DNA from 3 places in the Mesorhizobium sp. M6A.T.Ce.TU.016.01.1.1 genome. Region 2 is predicted to be linked to each of the others. Evidence: predicted binding sites of a transcription regulator. Region 2 holds the regulator's gene; each other region holds the start of a gene.

Region 1 (4,937 bases), on a different contig from region 2:
CAAGCTGGTGCGTGCAGCCAAGGGCGAGGTCGTCATCAAGGGCCAGCCGCTGCTGATCCTGGAAGCGATGAAGATGGAGCACACCATTTCCGCTACTCATGACGGGACGATCGCCGAAATCGCTGTCGAGGGCGCGCAGGTCACCGACGGGACGGTGCTGGTTCGCTTTGCCGAGGAAGCTCACGGCTGACCGCTGCCCTTCATCCATAGGGCCACGTCGACGACATGCGCCACAAACGCGCCCCCCAAACGAAAATGGCCGGGTCTGACCCGGCCATTTCCGTTTACCGCGGGCGACGCCAATTGTTACGGCTGGATCGGCGCGTATTTGCCGTCGTGCCACTGGTTGATGTCGTAGCTGACGTTCTTGAGGTCGCCCTTTTCGTCGAAAGTGACCGAGCCGACGACGGTGCTGATCGGCTCGCCGTTCTTCAATGCCTCGGCAACCTTGGCCGGGTCGTCGCTGCCGGCGCGCTTGATGCCCTCGGCAAAGGCCTGGATCACGGCATAGGAGAACAGCGTGAAGCCCTCGGGCACGAAGCCGCCCGCCTTGATCTTTTCGACGGCCTCTTTGGCTTCGGGCTTCGCCTGCGGATCCGACGGGAAGACGAACATGGTGCCTTCGCCGGCCGGACCGGCAACCTGCCAGAATTCCGGCGTGGCAATCGAGTCCGGCATGATCAACTGATACTTCAGGTTCTGTTCCGCCGACTGGCGCAGGATGAGGCCGGCTTCGGGGTGATAGCCGCCGAAATAGATGACGTCAGCCTTCAGGTCCTTCAGCTTGGTGACAAGCGCCGCGTAGTCCTTTTCACCGGCGTTGATGCCCTCGTAGAGGATCTCGTTGAGACCGTTCTGGTTCATCGTTGCCTTGACGGCGTCGGCAACGCCCTGCCCATAGGCGCTCTTGTCGTGCATGATGACGACGTTCTTGCCGGCATATTTCTTGGCGATCCACGGGCCGATGAAAGCGCCCTGGGCATCGTCGCGCGTATAGAGGCGCATGATCGTCGGCCAGCCGGCTTTCGCCGCCGCGTCGGTCAGCACCGGGTTGGACGAAGCCGGGCTCATCATCAGCGCGCCGGCTTCGGCGTAGACGGCCGAGGCCGGAATGCTCGAGCCCGAGCAGGCATGGCCATCGATGAACTTGACGCCGTTGGCAACGATGCGGTTGGCGACCGAAACCGCCTGTTTCGGATCACACTGGTCATCCTGGACGTCGAGCTTGATCTGGCGGCCGTCGACACCGCCGGCCGCGTTGATCGCGTCGGCGGCGGCTTGCGCGCCCTGCTTGAACTGGTCGCCGATGGTGGCGAGCTGACCGGTCATCGGTCCGACCACCGAAAAGGTGATGTCGTCGGCGAAGGCAATCGGCGCACTCATCATCAGGCCTACTATGGCCGCGCTCAAAATACCCAACTTTTTCATGGTGATATTCCTCCACTCTCGCGCGGCCGCCCCGGCCGCGCCTCTTCCAGAGTGGGCGGGAGAATTTCACCCTTCGCCAAGCCTGTCTAGACGCATCGGCGGCACTCGATTGGGCCTGCAACGTTTCTGTTTGACCATGATCTTTTTCCAAAAACCGGTTTCCACTTTTTGGGATCATGGTCCCGAAAACGCAAAAGCCGCGCCGGCCTTGTTCCGGCCGGTCGCGGCTTTTGTCGATCGAACCATCCCCGAACGCTCCCGCGCCCGAAAACCGCTCGCCTTCCCTGTCCGTCGCGCAGCTTGGCCGTATCCAGCCTGCCGCGTTCTTGTCATTGTTGGTGAGACCGTCTTGCGCGGCCTTGTTCTTGCCGGTCCGGCCGTCTTGCGCGGCCTCGACCTGAAGCGTCCCTGTCGGTGATCTCAATGCCTAATGAACTCAGGGCCCGATGAACTCAGGGCCAACTTAGTGCATCGTCATCCATTCGCGGGCTTCGCGCAGCGCCCTGGCGATCTCGACCTTCGACATGGCGGCCGATAATTCCGAGCGCAGTTCCGCGGCGCGGACCGAGCCCTTGATCGCGGCGATGTTGAACCATTTGTGAGCGGCGACGACATCGGTCTCGCAATCGCGGCCGGTCGCATACATCATGCCCAGTTCGAAAAGAATGTCGGCCTGGGCAGTTGCCCCCATGGCGCCGAAGCCGGCTTCAGGCATTTCAAAACGTGCCATTTCAATCCCCTGTTCTAGCCCCTGTCAGGCTCCCGAGAGCTGCCTCCTTCTGTCCCTTGGTATCTGTTGATAACCCTTGGGGCGGCCGCTCTTTCGATGCTTTCGAGAATGAACCGGAGGCTTGAATCCGTCGTTAAGTGGCGTGCTTAATTTGAGGAAAACAAAGCTAAAACAAGAGGTAAACGCGGGAATTCGTTAAGGATGCAAAGTCAGCAATTTCGCCGGTTTGGGCTAAATTTGACGAAAATTTGCGAGGCGCAAATCAAGACTCCGCTAACCACGGGAGACAAAGCCAGCATACCCGTCGTTTCATTTTTCGCCGACGAGACCGTCTCGGGCGGCCAGAAAATCCTGAAGTCTTCCCCAGCGGCACCGCTTTTGTTTTGCCGGGAGGTGGATTAGCTTACGTTTGCGTAAAGGGCAGACCGGCGGGCGGAACATCCGACCGGAAGCCCACAGGGAGGAAACATGTTTCGCAAAATCAGCATGGCCCTTGCGGCCACATTGATCATGGCCGGCACGGCTTGGGGCGATCCGATCGAAGGCAACTGGAAAACGCAAGCCGGTTCGACTGCCGCCATTGCTGGCGGCGGCGGCGCATTTTCCATCACGCTCAAATCAGGCAAGTTTGCCGGCAAGCGCATCGGTTCGTTCAAGGTGTCCGGCGCCAACAAATATACGGGCACCATAACCGACCCGGAGACCGACAAGACCTATTCAGGCAAGGCCTCGGTCTCAGGCGCCTCGCTCAAGATGAGCGGCTGCGTGCTCGGCGGGCTGATCTGCAGGAGCCAGACCTGGCACAAGCTCTGATCGTTTCCGCTGCCACAAATTTGAAAACGGGGCCGAGAAGGCCCCGTTTTTGCTTTCGCCGTCTGTTTGGGACGGATCGATCGTGCGAGCCGCGCGCCTTCTGCACTTAACAGCAATTTTTGCGCGTCCTTCGTCCGTGTCACCAGCAAGATCGGGGGCAGCAGCAAGACTGCGGCGACGCTCGTGGCCGGCGACGGCGCGGTGGGCGGCGGGCACTCAACAACTCGTCAATGAATTTGAACCGCAGATGAACGCTGGCATCAGAGCCGGTTCAGTCGGGCTCGGGCATTTTCGTGCGTGTTAAGGAGACACCACGCAATGCTCGCTCGCCGCTTCACCATCGTCTGCCTGCTGCTGAGCCTGTTCGGAATGTTGTTCGCCATCCTCGTCGCCGAGGCAGGCCGTCCGGCCCGCTCGCGGGACCAGGCCAATTCCTGCCGGTTCGGTTGCGTGAACCATTTTCGCCCCTGAACCGACAAAGACCTCGAGAGACAAAAGCAAAAGCCATGAACCGCATCGTCGCCAACGCCCTGAAAACCCTTCGACTCCTGCCTCGGGCGGCGCTTATCCTGGCCGTGCTTTCGGCACCGGTTCTGGCCGTGCCCTCGATGCGCGCCGATGCCGGCTCGACGATCGAAGCGCCGGCGTTGAAGAAGAACGGCGTCGGCTTTGTGCTGTTGATCAGCCTGCGGCGTGGTTAGAGCCAATCGACCTTCATCGAAATCCCAATCGACCTTCATCGAAATCACTGAAAAAGAAAAACGATGTTTTGACCGCGTTCAAGGCGGCATACCCCTCCCAACCGCATGGCCAAGCCTCTATATTGGGTCATGGAAAAGCGAATCTATCCCCAAGCCATAGACTCAGTCGTGATGCCGGAGCCGTTTGGCCGACAGAGCTTCAATGATGCCGGAAAGGCCGTCGCGGCCTTGCAGGTCCTTTACGACCGCAACACCAAATTCCTGCGCGATTCGTTTACGGCGCTCGCTGCAGGCGGCGACAACAACAAGCGCTACCGGGCCTTCTATCCCGAGGTCGGCGTCACCACGACTTCGTTCACCCAGATCGACTCGCGGCAGGCATACGGCCATATGCCGACGCCTGGGCATTTCTCGACCACCATCACCCAGCCTGCCCTTTTCGAACGCTATCTCACCGAACAGCTTAGCCTGATCATGCGCAATCACGGCGTTCCAGTCACGGTTTCGGAATCGACGACGCCCATCCCGCTGCATTTCGCGTTCCTGGAAGGCTCCCATGTCGACGGCACCGCAGCCGAGCGCATCAGGCGGCCGATCCGTGACCTGTTCGACGTGCCGGATCTCGACGGCACCGACGACCAGATTGCCAACGGCACGTTCGAAGTGGCGTTAGGCGAAGCCAGGCCACTGGCGGCGTTCACGGCGCAACGCATCGACTATTCGCTGCACCGGATGTCGCACTACACGGCGACCAGTCCCCAGCATTTCCAGAATTTCGTGCTGTTCACCAACTACCAGTTCTATATCGACGAGTTCGTCGCCCGTGCGCATGAGCTGATGGCGAAGGGCGGCGGCGGATATGTCGAATTCGTCGAGCCGGGAAACGTCGTCACCAAGGCTGGGCAAAACGCGCCTGGCGCTGGGGTGGCGCCGCCGCGCCTGCCGCAGATGCCGGCCTATCATCTGAAGAAGCCGAACCATGGCGGCATCACCATGGTCAATATCGGTGTCGGCCCCTCCAACGCCAAGACTATCACCGACCACATTGCGGTGCTCAGGCCGCATGCCTGGGTGATGCTCGGCCATTGCGCCGGCCTGCGCAACACCCAGGCGCTGGGCGACTATGTGCTGGCGCACGCCTATGTGCGGGAAGACCATGTTCTGGACGATGACCTTCCGGTCTGGGTGCCGATCCCGCCGCTGGCTGAAATCCAGGTGGCGCTGCAAGAGGCGGTCGCCGAAGTCACCGGCCTTTCCGGCTACGA
Region 2 (4,937 bases):
GCTCGGCATGGACGCGCTGGTCGAGGTGCATGACGAAGCCGAGACGGAACGCGCGCTGAAACTGTCGTCACGGCTGATCGGCATCAACAACCGCAACCTCCGGACGTTCGAAACCAGTCTCGATACTTCGGAGCGGCTCGCGACGATGGTGCCGGCGGACCGCCTGCTGGTCAGCGAGAGCGGTATTTTCTCGCACGAAGATTGCCGCAGGCTTGATAAAAGCGACATCGGCACCTTCCTCGTCGGCGAGAGTCTGATGCGGCAACAGGACGTGGCCGCCGCAACGCACCTGCTTTTGACCGGCAAGGCGCCGGCCCATGCATCGGCCCGAAAATCGGAATCGGTTTTCGGAGAGCACGATGCATAGATTCAAAGTGTTAGAGCGTACTATGTGCGTCCAAACGGACGCACGTCGCTCTAAGGCCGTCTGACGATGACGGCTGCCCTCACCCATCTTGGCGCGAAAGGCGAAGCCAATATGGTCGATGTCGGCGACAAGGCGGAAACGACCCGCACGGCGATCGCCGAAGGTCTTGTCTCGATGCGGCCAGAAACGCTGAAGATGATCCTCGACGGCGATGCCAAGAAAGGCGACGTGCTGGGCACGGCGCGCATCGCCGGCATCATGGCGGCCAAGAGGACGCATGAGCTGATCCCGCTCTGTCACCCGCTGCTGTTGACCAAGATATCCGTCGACATCGAACCGGACGCGACGCTGCCCGGCCTGAAGGTCACGGCGCTGGCCCGCGTCACCGGCAAGACCGGCGTCGAGATGGAGGCGCTGACCGCCGTCTCGGTCGCTTGCCTGACCATCTACGATATGGCTAAGGCGGTCGACCGCGCCATGGTGATCTCCGGCATCAGGCTGGTGGAAAAGACCGGCGGCAAATCCGGCGACTACAAAGTAGACGCCCAAGAGGCAGGCCAATAATGGCGCTGCTTCCGGTTGCCGACGCGCTCGAGCGCCTGCTTGAAGATGCTGCGCCCTTGCAAGCTGAAAGCGTCACCCTGATGGACGCCGCCGACCGGATACTGGCGGAGCCGCTCGCGGCGCTCCGCACCCAGCCGCCCTTCAACGCGTCCGCCATGGACGGCTATGCAGTGCGGGCCGAGGATGTCGCCTCCGTGCCGGCAACACTTGCGGTGATCGGCATGGCGCCGGCCGGACGCGGCTTTGCCGGAACAGTCGGCCCGGCGCAGGCCGTGCGCATCTTCACCGGCGCGCCGCTTCCCGCAGGCGCTGACACCATCGTCATCCAGGAGAATGTCCGCGACCTCGGCGGCGGCAGCATCGAAGTGACCGCGTCGACAGTTGAAGGCCGCAACATCCGCCGCCTCGGGCTCGATTTCTCGAAGGGCGACGTTCTGCTGGAGAAAGGCCGCCTGCTTGATCCGGCGGCGTTGTCGCTGGCGGCGTCGGCCAACCATCCGCAGGTCAGCGTGGTGAAACGGCCGCTGGTCGCCATCATCGCCACCGGCGACGAATTGCTGCCGCCAGGCAGCGACCTTGGCCCGGACCAGATCATCTCGTCCAACGCCTATGGCGTCGCTGCCGCGGCCCGCTCGGCCGGCGCCAGCGCGCTCGACCTCGGCATCGCCCCCGACCGCAAAGAGGCGATTGCCGCGCTGGTGAAAAAGGCGGTTAACGCAGGGGCTGACGTCATCGTCACGCTGGGCGGCGCCTCGGTCGGCGACCACGACCTCGTCCACGACGTGTTGACCGGCGAAGGCATGACGCTCGATTTCTGGAAGATCGCCATGCGGCCCGGCAAGCCGCTGATGTTCGGCCGGCTGGGCGACATCCGCTGCATCGGCCTGCCCGGCAATCCGGTGGCGAGCCTGGTCTGCACGCAGCTCTTCCTGAAGCCGCTGCTTGCGCGGCTTGGCGGACGCGCCTACCGGCAGGACATGCGTCAGGCGCGGCTCGGTGCCGCCATGGCGGCCAACGATATCAGGCAGGACTATGTACGCGCCGTGGTGAAGGAAGACGCGGGCACGCTCAAGGCGACGCCGTTCGGCATCCAGGATTCCTCGATGCTCAGAATGCTGGCCGACGCCAACGGGCTGATCGTGCGCGAGCCATTCGCTCCCCCCGCCGCGACAGGTGCCGCCTGCAGCGTGCTGATGCTACGCTGAACAAAACGTCAACGCATTCATTAAACTTTAAACAGTTGCGGAACACAACTGGAACAGATAGTGTTTGTTCTGGGTTTGTTTTTCTGATTCTGTCGGGGGTCGCGATGCTGACACGCAAACAACATGAGCTGCTGATGTTCATCCACGAGCGGCTGAAGGAAAGCGGCATTCCGCCCTCGTTTGACGAGATGAAGGAAGCGCTCGATCTCGCGTCCAAATCGGGAATCCATCGGTTGATCACGGCGCTGGAGGAACGCGGCTTCATTCGCCGGCTGCCCAACCGCGCCCGCGCGCTGGAAGTGCTGCGCCTGCCCGATTCGATCGCGCCCGGCCTCAATGCGGCGCGCAAATTTTCGCCGAGCGTCATTCAGGGCAGCCTTGGGCAGGGCAGCCTCGGCCGACAGATCAAGCCGGCGCCGTCTCGCATGCCTGCGGCCGGCAATGACGACGACGTCATTGCCACTGTCTCCATCCCGGTGATGGGCCGCATCGCTGCCGGTGTGCCGATCGATGCCATCCAGCACCAGACGCATTCGATCTCGGTGCCACCGGACATGATCACAGGCGGCGCGCACTACGCGCTGGAGGTCAAGGGTGATTCGATGATCGAGGCCGGCATCTTCGACGGCGACACGGTCATCATTCGCAACGCCGACACCGCCCAGCCTGGCGAGATCATTGTCGCCCTGGTCGACGAGGAGGAAGCGACGCTGAAGCGGTTCCGCCGCAAGGGCGCCTCGATCGCCCTGGAAGCCGCCAACCCGGCCTATGAGACGCGCATCTTCGGGCCGGACCGGGTCAAGGTGCAAGGCAAGCTCGTCGGATTGATCCGACGTTACTGAACGGCAGCTTTCTTGGGTTTCTCAGGCTTACGGTATGGCGGCAGGCCCCTCGCCTCGCGCGAAAATCTCCGCTGCTCATGCCAAGGCCTATATGGCTGTTTGACGGCAAAACGGATTTCTGCGCGCGTCGTCGCCGATAGCGGATCGAAAAAGACGGCGGCACTGCCCATGCGAGCGAGCTGCCGTTTGGTCACGACGAGGACCAGCGGGTTGCGGCAGGGATTATAATAGGCCGTGGCATCGTCGATGACGATCAAGTCCGCAAAGGCACAGGCTGGCCGCGCGATTTTGCGGTCGTCGGCGAGCGCGATGATCGCGCCGGACGGATGCCGGGCGAGGCACAGGCCGGCAGTGCAATAGAAAGGCGCTCCCGGCGGCAGGTCGGCCGGGTCGGCGATGTCGAACCGCACGTCTCCTTTTTCGAACGTCTCCGGCTCGACAATGGTCGCTGAAGTCAGCGCATGTTTCCAGTTGTCGGTGGTGAATTCGTTCGAGCGCACCCGGTTGACGGCAAGTTCGCCGCCGCCGATCGGCAGCGCCACCAGATGCGCATCCTCCGAGATCAGCACGTCGGGGGTTCGCGTCTCGGAAATCGTCAGCAGGCCGGCAAGCGCAAAGGGAAGTGCCGCAAGCCGCAACCATGTCGTCGCCATCGTGGCGATGACCAGGGCGACCGTCACCAGCAGAACCGACTGCAACGAAATCAGCCCGACTGCATCGACCGGCGAACGTTCGGAGATCCATCCCGATATTGCAATCATGGCCGTCAGCCCCTTGCCCATCATGTCGAGGAAAGGTCCGTCGAAGCCGAAAGGCATTGCCAAGGCGCTGACGACCGCCAGGAACATGACGACCGTGACGATCGGCATGACGGCCAGATTGGCAAACAGACTGAGCGGCGAGACGCGCTGGAAGTGCCAGATGGCGAAGAGCGCGGTGGCGCTCCCGGCAATGATGGAGGTCATGGCGATGGTGCCTGTTCCAGCGACGAGCTTCCGCGTGACGAAAGCGGCCGGTGACCGTCGTTGTGGCGGCGCCGTGGCCTTGTCGGCACGATAGTCGGACCAGCCGGCATAGGCGCCCACGAGAGCCGCGGTCGCGGCGAAGGACATCTGGAAGCTTGGGCCGACCACCTCGTGCGGCGACACGACGATGACGGCGATGGCTGAAATCGTAAGATTGCGCATGGTGAGCGCAGCCCGGTCGAACAGCACGGCGACAAGCATTACCGCCAGCATGATGAAGCTGCGCTCAGCCGCGACCACGATGCCGGAAAAAATGAGATAGGCAGCGATGGAAAGGAGTGCGGCTGCAGCCGCATATTTTTTGACCGGCCGGCGCGACGAAAAATCGGGAAACAGCGCAAAGGCGCCGCGCAGCAATCCCATGATGGTGCCGGCGACAAGCGCCATGTGCAGGCCGGAAATGGAGATGATGTGGTAGATGCCGGTGCGCCGCATCGATTCGTTGATCTCTTCGGGGATGCCGGTACGCACGCCGACGATCAGCGCAGCGGCAATCTCCCCCTCGGCGCCACCGATGCTGTCCCTGATATGGTCGGCGATGGTTTCACGCGCCTTTTCGATCGACGAAGAAAGGCGCGCTGCTAACGGTGCATCTTCGGAAGCGACGATCTTCGGATTGCCGAGGAAAAAGCCACTGGCGCCGATACCGGCGAAATAGCTGTCAAAGGAGAAGTCATAGCTGTCGGGCCGAACCGGGCCAGTCGGAGGCAAAAGCCTTGCATAGCCGGTTGCCACCGAGCCTGCGGTCATCTCAGCGGGAATTTTGCGTGCCGAAACCCTGACACGTTCCGGTGCATAACGCAGTGTCGGCCGGGCGGTCGATATCACGTCGAGGGTCAGCCTGATCCGGCCGTTCGCCATCTGGTCGAGCCTGACGACGCGGCCGGTGAGTTGGGTCTGGATTACCGAACCGAGCATCTGCGTTCCCGCGCGC
Region 3 (4,937 bases), on a different contig from region 2:
AAGGCCATCGCACCGTCTGCCTGATCCCGTCCTCCGCGCATGGCACCAATCCGGCGAGTGCGGCGATGGCCGGCATGAGCGTTGTCGTCGTGCGCTGCACCGAGGACGGTAATATCGACATGGACGATATGAGTGCCAAGGCCAATGAGCATTCCAAGAATCTCGCGGCGCTGATGTTCACCTATCCCTCGACGCATGGCGTATACGAGGAAGGCGCGCGCCATCTCTGCGCCCTCATCCATGAGCATGGCGCACAGGTCTATTTCGACGGCGCCAACCTCAACGCCTTGGTCGGCCTCGCTCGCCCCGGCGACATCGGCGCCGATGTCTGTCACATGAACCTGCACAAGACCTTCTGCATCCCGCATGGCGGCGGTGGCCCAGGCGTCGGCCCGATCGGCGTAAGGGCGCACCTCAAGCCCTATCTGCCGGGCCATGTCACCGAAGGCTCGGCGCATGCCGTGTCGGCCGCACCGTTCGGCAGTGCTTCCATCCTGCCGATCACCTGGATGTATATCCGCATGATGGGCGCCTCCGGCCTGAAGCAGGCGACCGAGACGGCGATCGTTTCCGCCAACTACGTCGCGACGCGGCTCGCCCCGCACTTCCCGCTCCTCTACAAGGGCCGGCACGATCGCATCGCCCATGAGTGCATCCTCGACACCCGCGTGCTCAAGGAGAGCTCCGGCATCAGCGTTGACGATATCGCCAAGCGGCTGATCGACTATGGCTTCCATGCGCCGACCATGTCGTTTCCGGTGGCCGGCACGCTGATGGTCGAGCCGACCGAGTCCGAGCCCAAGAGCGAACTCGATCGCTTCTGCGATGCGATGATCGCGATCTCGGGCGAGGCGGCCAAGGTGGCGAAAGGCGAATGGCCCTTGACCGACAATCCGCTGGTCAATGCGCCGCATACCGCCGCCGAGGCGCTGGCTGGCCAGTGGACCCATCCCTATTCGCGCCTGGAGGCGGCCTATCCGGCCGGCGATGCCGACACATCAGCCAAATACTGGCCGCCGGTGTCGCGCATCGACAATGTCGCCGGCGACCGCAACCTCGTCTGCTCCTGCCCGCCGCTGTCGGAATATCTGGGCGCGGCGGAGTAGACCATGATCCCAAACCGAAGGTCAGCGCAGCAAAAAGTGGAATCCGGTCTTCGGACAAGATCATGGTCTAACAAGAAGATAGAAGCCTCAATCAGGCAGAACGCAAGGCCGGCGCATCGGCCTTGCTCGCCTTGTTGTGGGAGACGACGCGATTTCGCCCGGCGCGCTTTGCCGCATAGAGTGCGGCGTCGGCTTCCGCCAACACATCGTCGAGACTGGTGCCGCCGGTCCCGCCGAAGCCGATGCCGCCGCTGACCGTGCTGCGCAACGGACCAAGCTGGGTGGCCACGACTTCCGCGCCGAAGGCGACGCTGATCTTGCTCGCAATGTCGTAAGCCTTCTCTTCCGTCATCCGCGACATGACCAGCACGAATTCCTCGCCGCCCAGCCGGAAGGCGTCGACGCCGGTCCTGGCGTATTTCCTGATGACAGCGGCGAAGCGGCGCAGAACCTGATCGCCGACCGGATGACCGAATACATCGTTGGTTCTCTTGAAGTGGTCGAGGTCGAACATGGCCACGGACATGAACGGACCGAAGACCCGCTCGCCGTAGAATGCCGTCAACGCCCGCCGGTTCATCAGCCCGGTCAATGGGTCGGTCATGGTCTCGGCCTTCAATTCGATCTGCGCCTGTAAATGGTGCAGGGAGAGCGTCAGTGCCCCGAGCCCGGTCATGCAGGCGACCGCCACGACGGAGTTCAACCGTTCGGCCCAATTGTCGGGCGCAACGCCGAGCATCCATTGGCCCTTGACCAGCAGGACCGCGCCGCAAAGTACGAAGGATAGCGCACAGATGCCGCTCAGGAACGAAACGACCAGCAGAATCCGGCGATCGTGACCACCGCCCTTGATCCAGAACATCACCCCGATAAGCGAGAGCAGCGCCGTTACCGTCGCGTAGGTGACGATGAAACCGACACCGTCGAGGCCGAAATACGTCGCGCCTGCGCAAACAGCCATCGCAGCCAAGGTCGGCAGGATGGCGCGCCTGTAGTCGCGCACGCCGAGATACTGCATGGCCGACAGGCAGATGATCAGAAAGCCCAGGCTGAGAAGCGCAAGCACAATCTGGCAAAGCCAGGGGCTGGGATGCCTGGCATAATGCCAGAACAAGACCACATGCGCGACGAGCACGAGAATGCCGCAAGCCACCGTCAGGACGAAGCGGGCCTGCGGCGCGGCGAACCATATCGCAAACATGGTGATGCTGAGGCACATGCCCGACAGCGCCGCCGCGAGCAGGAGCGAACTGTAATCCAACATGCGTAAGCGACAGCCTCTTGAGAGTTCCGCTGCATTCTAGGGAGGCGGCAGTCCGCGGATACCGTTTTCAGCCAACCTTCCGATGCAACCTTCGGAAAAGGTTTACAAAGCGTCGATGCGCTCGACGCATTTCCGCCGCTTGGTTGTCGAATGGTTTTGCGGTAAGAGGCTCAATCCTCGAACGTAACAGGAACCTCCGTCGCCTGCCCGCAAAAAGCGTGGCAGTATCGGGTGGTGATTCGCAGCATCGGAATCCAGGACCAGCATGGACGACAATAACGATCTTTTCGGCACTATGGACAAGCAGCCGCAACCGGTTCGCGCCACCGCGCGCCCGGCCGACCCGCTGGTGCAGGCGGCGAAGCGCCCGGCATCCCGCGACGGCAGCGAGAGCTACAGTGCCGCCGACATCGAGGTTCTCGAAGGGCTGGAGCCGGTGCGGCGGCGGCCCGGCATGTATATCGGCGGCACCGACGACAAGGCGATGCACCATCTGTTCGCCGAGGTCATCGACAATTCGATGGACGAGGCGGTAGCCGGCCACGCGACTTTCATCGATGTCGAGCTTTCAGCCGACGGATATCTGGCCGTGACCGACAATGGCCGCGGCATTCCGGTCGATCCGCATCCGAAATTCAAGAAGCCGGCGCTCGAAGTCATCATGACGACGCTGCATTCGGGCGGCAAGTTCGACTCGAAGGTCTACGAGACCTCAGGCGGCCTGCACGGCGTCGGCGTCTCCGTCGTCAACGCGCTGTCGGACCATCTCGAGGTCGAGGTCGCACGCGGCCGCCAGCTCTATCGCCAGCGTTTTTCACGCGGCGTTCCGGTGACCGGTCTCGAGCAGCTCGGAGAGGTGCATAACCGCCGCGGCACCAAGATCCGCTTCCATCCCGACGAGCAGATCTTCGGCAAGGGTGCTGCTTTCGAGCCGGCGCGGCTCTACCGCATGACGCGCTCGAAGGCCTATCTGTTCGGCGGCGTCGAGATCCGCTGGACCTGCGACCCCTCGCTGATCAAGGAGAAGGACACGACGCCGGCCAAGGCCGAGTTCCATTTTCCCGGTGGCCTAAAGGACTATCTAAAAGCGTCGCTCGGCGACGAATTCCAGGTCACCCGCGAAATCTTCGCCGGCAAGAGCGACAGGCAAGGCGGCCACGGCTCGCTCGAATGGGCGGTGACCTGGTTCGGCGGCGATGGATTCCTCAATTCCTACTGCAACACCATTCCGACCGGCGAAGGCGGCACGCACGAGGCCGGCTTCCGTAACGTCTTGACGCGAGGCTTGCGCGCCTACGCGGATCTGGTCGGCAACAAGCGCGCTTCGATCGTCACCTCGGAAGACGTCATGATCTCGGCGGCGGGCATGCTGTCGGTGTTCATCCGCGAGCCGGAATTCGTCGGCCAGACCAAGGACAGGCTGGCGACGATCGAGGCGATCAGGATCGTCGAGACCGCTATCCGAGACCCCTTCGATCACTGGCTAGCCGACAACCCGCAGGAAGCCTCAAAACTGCTCGAATGGGTGATCGCGCGTGCCGACGAACGGGTGCGCCGCCGGCAGGAAAAGGAAGTCTCGCGCAAGAGCGCGGTGCGCAAGCTGCGCCTGCCCGGCAAGCTCGCCGACTGCACGCAGAATGCCGCTGCCGGCGCCGAACTCTTCATCGTCGAGGGCGATTCGGCCGGCGGCTCGGCAAAACAGGCGCGCGACCGCGCCAGCCAGGCGGTGCTGCCGCTGCGTGGAAAGATCCTCAACGTCGCCAGCGCCGGCAACGACAAGCTGGCCGGCAACCAGCAGATTTCGGACCTGATCCAGGCGCTTGGCTGCGGCACGCGCTCGAAGTACCGCGACGCGGATCTGCGCTACGACCGGGTCATCATCATGACCGACGCCGACGTCGACGGCGCCCACATCGCTTCGCTGCTGATCACCTTCTTCTATCAGGAGATGCCGAGCTTGGTCCACGGCGGCCATCTCTATCTGGCGGTGCCGCCGCTCTACTCGATCCGGCAAGGCGGCAAGGTCGCCTATGCCCGCGACGATGCGCACAAGGACGAACTTCTGCGCACCGAATTCACCGGGCGCGGCAAGGTCGAGATCGGCCGCTTCAAGGGGCTGGGCGAAATGATGGCCGCCCAGCTCAAGGAAACCACCATGGACCCGAGGAAGCGCACGCTGCTCAGGGTCGATGTGATTGACGCCGAGGCCGCAACCAAGGATGCGGTCGACGCATTGATGGGCACCAAGCCGGAAGCCCGCTTCCGCTTCATCCAGGAACGCGCGGAGTTCGCCGAGACGGAAGTGCTGGATATCTGAGCTAACTCGCTCGCGTCGAATGCGGAGATGAGCGTGTGACCTGGGACCGGCTGCGCAGCGATCTTGCCGCGAGGTTCGCCGGCGTCACGCGACCGACGCACTCGGATTGGATTTTCGCTCTGCGCACGGTTTCGGCCGGGCTGATCGCACTTCTCGCCGCCTACGCGCTCAAGCTCGACCACCCGCAATGGGCGATGATGACGGTGTTCATCGTTGCCCAGCCGGTCGCCGGCATGGTGCTGGCGAAAGG

Evidence for each region. The regulator LexA, encoded in region 2, represses DNA repair genes until DNA is damaged. The targets are predictions, from matches to a motif close to TGTTCNNNNTGTGTTCNG.
Region 1: a site for LexA is predicted at 2,315-2,332, ahead of EOC94_RS06145 (sel1 repeat family protein). Genes of this name have one in related genera too.
Region 3: a site for LexA is predicted at 2,548-2,565, ahead of parE (DNA topoisomerase IV subunit B). Genes of this name have one in related genera too.

What each region holds. Positions count from the first base shown of each region.
Region 1 covers NZ_RZTJ01000002.1:604,458-609,394, reverse strand. The annotation lists gene EOC94_RS06160 (acetyl/propionyl/methylcrotonyl-CoA carboxylase subunit alpha) at 1-190, shown strand, start outside; gene EOC94_RS06155 (ABC transporter substrate-binding protein) at 307-1,428, opposite strand; gene EOC94_RS06150 (hypothetical protein) at 1,397-1,846, shown strand; gene EOC94_RS06145 (sel1 repeat family protein) at 1,892-2,158, opposite strand; gene EOC94_RS06140 (DUF2147 domain-containing protein) at 2,627-2,971, shown strand; gene EOC94_RS34050 (hypothetical protein) at 3,290-3,442, shown strand; gene EOC94_RS06135 (hypothetical protein) at 3,478-3,672, shown strand; gene EOC94_RS06130 (AMP nucleosidase) at 3,844-4,937, shown strand, end outside.
Region 2 covers NZ_RZTJ01000007.1:173,829-178,765, reverse strand. The annotation lists gene trpC (indole-3-glycerol phosphate synthase TrpC) at 1-367, shown strand, start outside; gene moaC (cyclic pyranopterin monophosphate synthase MoaC) at 434-931, shown strand; gene glp (gephyrin-like molybdotransferase Glp) at 931-2,136, shown strand; gene lexA (transcriptional repressor LexA) at 2,241-2,978, shown strand; gene EOC94_RS16050 (ComEC/Rec2 family competence protein) at 2,972-4,937, opposite strand, start outside.
Region 3 covers NZ_RZTJ01000024.1:27,429-32,365, forward strand. The annotation lists gene gcvP (aminomethyl-transferring glycine dehydrogenase) at 1-1,106, shown strand, start outside; gene EOC94_RS28510 (GGDEF domain-containing protein) at 1,198-2,370, opposite strand; gene parE (DNA topoisomerase IV subunit B) at 2,636-4,687, shown strand; gene EOC94_RS28520 (FUSC family protein) at 4,723-4,937, shown strand, end outside.